2 regions of the Methylobacterium fujisawaense genome follow, and region 2 is predicted to be linked to the other one. Evidence: predicted binding sites of a transcription regulator. Region 2 holds the regulator's gene; the other holds the start of a gene.
What was found. The regulator PhoB, encoded in region 2, activates phosphate uptake and scavenging genes when phosphate is short. The targets are predictions, from matches to a motif close to TGTCATNNANCTGTCAT.
Positions count from the first base shown of each region.

Region 1: a site for PhoB is predicted at 933-949, ahead of phnC (phosphonate ABC transporter ATP-binding protein). Genes of this name have one in related genera too.

Region 1 covers NZ_CP155000.1:4,223,348-4,225,545, forward strand. Annotated here, with positions in the region: gene ABC766_RS20075 (DUF1045 domain-containing protein) at 1-267, shown strand, start outside; gene ABC766_RS20080 (chloramphenicol acetyltransferase) at 260-880, shown strand; gene phnC (phosphonate ABC transporter ATP-binding protein) at 993-1,841, shown strand; gene phnD (phosphonate ABC transporter substrate-binding protein) at 1,939-2,198, shown strand, end outside.
Region 2 covers NZ_CP155000.1:5,928,161-5,930,358, forward strand. Annotated here, with positions in the region: gene phoU (phosphate signaling complex protein PhoU) at 1-326, shown strand, start outside; gene phoB (phosphate regulon transcriptional regulator PhoB) at 515-1,210, shown strand; gene ABC766_RS28125 (protein-disulfide reductase DsbD family protein) at 1,390-2,198, opposite strand, start outside.

The sequences.
Region 1 (2,198 bases), 1.7 Mb from region 2:
CGCCCGGAGCGCCTCGACCCGCGCGGGCGGGCGCTGCTGGCGCGCTGGGGCTACCCGTACGTGTTCGAGGCCTTCCGCTTCCACATGACCCTGACCGACGCCCTGCCGGAGGCGGAGCGCGAAGCCTGGCACCGGCGCCTGTCCGAGGCCTACGCCGCCGCGGGGCCGGAGCCCCTTGTGATCGACGCCGTATGCCTCCTGACCCAGGACGGGTCCGGCCCGTTCCGGCTCCTGGCGCGCCTGCCCTTCGGAGAGCCCCGTGGTTGACCGTCCCCTCGGACTCGAACCCGCACGCGATCCCAGCGCCCGGGTCGTGGATTGCCGCCTCGGCCACTACACGGAGGTCGGCGCGCGAACCCGCCTCACCGAGACGATCCTCGACGATTATTCCTACATCGGTCAGGATTGCGAGGTGATCTACACGACCATCGGCAAGTTCTGCTCGATCGCCGCCAGTGTGCGGATCAATCCCGGCAACCACCCGATGGAGCGCGCGTCGCAGGCGCATTTCACCTACCGGGCAAGAGCCTACTGGCCGGAGGAGTCCGACGAGCCCGCCTTCTTCGACCGGCGCCGGGCGAGCCCGGTGGCGATCGGCCACGATGTCTGGATCGGCCACGGCGTCGTTGTCCTGCCCGGCCGCACCATCGGCACCGGCGCCGTGGTCGGCGCGGGCGCCATCGTCACCCGCGACGTCGAACCCTACACGATCGTTGTCGGCAATCCCGCCAAACCGGTCCGGCGCCGCTTCCCCGAGGCCATCGCCGAACGTCTGATGCGCCTGGCATGGTGGGACTGGGATCACGAACGGCTGCGCCGGGCGCTTCCGGATTTCCGCGGCCTGCCCATCGAAGCATTCCTCGGGCGCTATGAAGTTTAAGCCGGCTATCAAAATGTAAGAATTGTGCCGGCAAACATAACCGATCTGTATTCGTCATCCAATCGTCGTGAAATCGGCGTTTACCTGCGGCCATTCCCCGGCGGATGGTGGCATGCTGGTTATCGAGGATCTCACGCGCCAGTACGGCGACCGGCGCGCCGTCGACGGCGTGTCGCTCCGGATCGAGCCCGGCAGCTTCGTCGGCGTGATCGACCGGTCGGGCGCCGGCAAGTCGACGCTGCTGCGCCTGATCAACCGGCTGGCGGACCCAAGTTCGGGGCGCATTCTCCACGACGGCCGTGAGGTCACCACCCTGCGGGGCCGCGACCTGCGCGAATGGCGGACCCGCTGCGCCATGATCTTCCAGCAGTTCAACCTCGTCGGCCGCCTCGACGTGATGACCAACGTGCTGATGGGCCGGCTCAGCCACGTGCCGAGCTACCGTTCCCTGCTGCGGCAATGGTCCGCCGAAGACCGGGCCATGGCGCTCGCCGCCCTGGAGAGCTTCGACATGGGCGAGTTCGCCGGCCAGCGCGCCGACGGCCTGTCGGGCGGCCAGCAGCAGCGCGTGGCCATCGCCCGCGCCCTCGTGCAGGAGCCCGAGATCCTGCTCGCCGACGAGCCGGTGGCCTCCCTCGACCCGCGCAACACCCGGCTCGTGATGGACGCGCTGGCCGACGTGAACCGGCGCTACGGCATCACGGTGCTGTGCAACCTGCATTCCCTTGACCTCGCGCGCGCCTATTGCGACCGCCTCGTGGGCCTCGCGGCCGGGCGGGTCGTGTTCGAGGGCGGACCGTTCGACCTCACCGAGGACGTGGCGCGCCGGCTCTACGGCCTGGAGGCCGGCGAGGTGCTGGACGATTCCGCGCAGCGCGAGGCGGAGCAGCGGGCCGCGATGCCCGGCCGGCCCGGTCTCGTGCCGGCGCGGCCGGTCCGCGAGGCCGCCCTCGGCGCCTGATCCGGGCCCTCCAAGCCCCAACAACCATTCGGGAAACGCCCGACCGGCCTCCGGCCGGCCGAACTTCCTGCCCTACGCCGTCACGAAGGACGACACGATGATCACCCGACGCACTCTCGCCGGCGCCGCCGCGGCTCTCGCCCTCCTCGGCCTGCCGGCCGCCGCCCAGGACTGGAAGGCCCAGTATCCGGAGCTGACGCTCGGCGTGATCCCGGCCGAGAACGCCTCGGGCACCGCCGACCGCTGGGCGCCGCTCACCGCCTACCTGACCAAGACGCTCGGCGTGCCGGTGAAGCTGCGGGTGGCGAGCGACTACGCCGCCGTGATCGAGGGCCAGCGGGCCGGCAACATCCAGAT
Region 2 (2,198 bases):
AGGGCCAGCTCAAGGACGTTCTCGACGCCTATGCGAGCCGCGACGTCCAGGCAGCCCACGATGTCTGGGAGCGGGACGGCGAGATCGACGCCCTGTACAATTCGCTGTTCCGCGAGCTCCTGACCTACATGATGGAGGATCCGCGCAACATCTCGTTCTGCACGCATCTTCTGTTCTGCGCCAAGAACGTCGAGCGGATCGGCGACCACACCACCAACATCGCCGAGACGATCCACTATCTCGCCACGGGCGAGGCCCTGGCGGGCGATCGGCCGAAGAACGATGCGTCGAACTATGCGACCGTGGACGGGGTGCCGGCTCCGTAAGCGGGCCGCCCCCGGTCCAGGCGTCGGCCTGCGCGCGCTCCTGTGGGGCGCCGCCGGAGAATCGGAGCGTGCGGGTTGAGGCTGAGCGGCGCCTCCTGCACCCTCCGCCTGCCCGCCGGCTCCAAGGAGAGTCGGCGCGCCTGCAGGCCGTATGGCGCCGCTTCGTGAACGGATCTTCGAACGTGAGCATGCAAGTCCTGATCGTCGAGGACGAGGAGGCGCTGACCACGCTGCTGCGCTACAATCTGGAAGCCGAGGGCTTTCTGGTGGATTCCGCGGCTCGCGGCGACGACGCGGAGCTGCTCCTGGCGGAGCGGATCCCCGATCTCGTCCTGCTCGACTGGATGCTGCCCGGCCTGTCGGGCATCGAGCTGTGCCGGCGGATCCGGGCGCGCCGGGAGACCGAGCGGCTGCCCGTGATCATGCTCACCGCCCGGGGCGAGGAGGGCGACCGGATCCGCGGTCTCGGGACGGGCGCCGACGACTACATCGTCAAGCCGTTCTCCGTCCCGGAACTGCTCGCCCGGATCCGCGCGCTGCTCCGCCGGGCCAAGCCCGCCCACGTCTCGGACCGGCTGGCGGCGGGCGACCTCGAACTCGACCGCACCGGCCATCGCGTCCGCCGCGGCGGCGAGGAGCTGCATCTCGGCCCCACAGAGTTCCGTCTGCTGGAATTCCTGATGCTGGCGCCGGGCCGGGTCTTCTCCCGCGAGCAGCTCCTCGACGGGGTCTGGGGACACGACGTCTACATCGACGAGCGCACGGTCGACGTCCATGTCGGGCGGCTGCGCAAGGCACTGAACGGCCCGCGCCAAGCCGACCCGATCCGCACGGTCCGCGGCTCGGGCTACGCCTTCGACGAGACGTTCTCGCTCGAGGCCTGAGGCGGCCCCGCGCGCCATCGGAGAGAAAAACGGTCCGACGCGCCGTCATCACGAGCGCAGCGAAGTGACCCAGGGCATCGGGACGCCTGCGAGCGTGGCGCTTCTGGATTGCTTCGCTTCGCTCGCAAAGACGGCGGGCCGCGCGTCGATGCCCAGAGGCCTGAGACCCTAAAACTGTCTCAGCGGGTCAGCGCCGCGCTCCGGCCGGACGCGACCGGCACGGCGTCGAGCGCCGCCAGAACCGTCCCCTCGGTGAGGATCTGCGGAAGCACCTGAGGCGCTCCGGTTCCGGTATAGAGGAGGTAGAGCGGCACGCCGCTGCGCCCGTGCTTCTCCAGCAGACGGGTGATCTCGGGATTCTGGTTGGTCCAGTCGCCCTTCATGTAGGTCACGCCGCGCTCGGCCATCGCGGCCCGCACGGCCTTGGTGTTGAGCGAGGTCGCCTCGTTCACCGCGCAGGTGATGCACCACGCGGCGGTCATGTCCACGAAGACGGGGCGGTGCGCGTCCACCAGGGCGTCGAGACGCGCCTGAGTGAAGGGCTCGACCCCGTCGGCGGCGGCCTGCGCCGACGGCGCGGCGCGGTCACGCGGAAGGGTCACGGCGAGGGCCGCCACGGCGACCAGCGCGAGGGCCGCAGCGACCCGCGCGACCCGGCCCGCCCCGGGCGCGGCGGCGCGGCCGTGTTCCCAGGCCCAGGCGGCGAAGCCCATCAGGACGAGGCCGATCAGCGCCGCCAGCAGCCCACGCGGATCGACCTGCTGCGCCAGAACCCAGATCAGCCAGGCCACAGTGGCGTAGACCGGGAAGGCCAGGACCTGCTTGAGGGTCTCCATCCAGGCGCCCGGCCGCGGCAGCGCCCGCAGGGCCGGCGGCCAGAGGGTCAGCACCAGGAAGGGCAGGGCGAGGCCGAGGCCGAGGCTCGCGAAGACGGCGAGCGCGACACCGGCACTCTGCGTCAGCGCGAAGCCTACCGCCGAGCCCATGA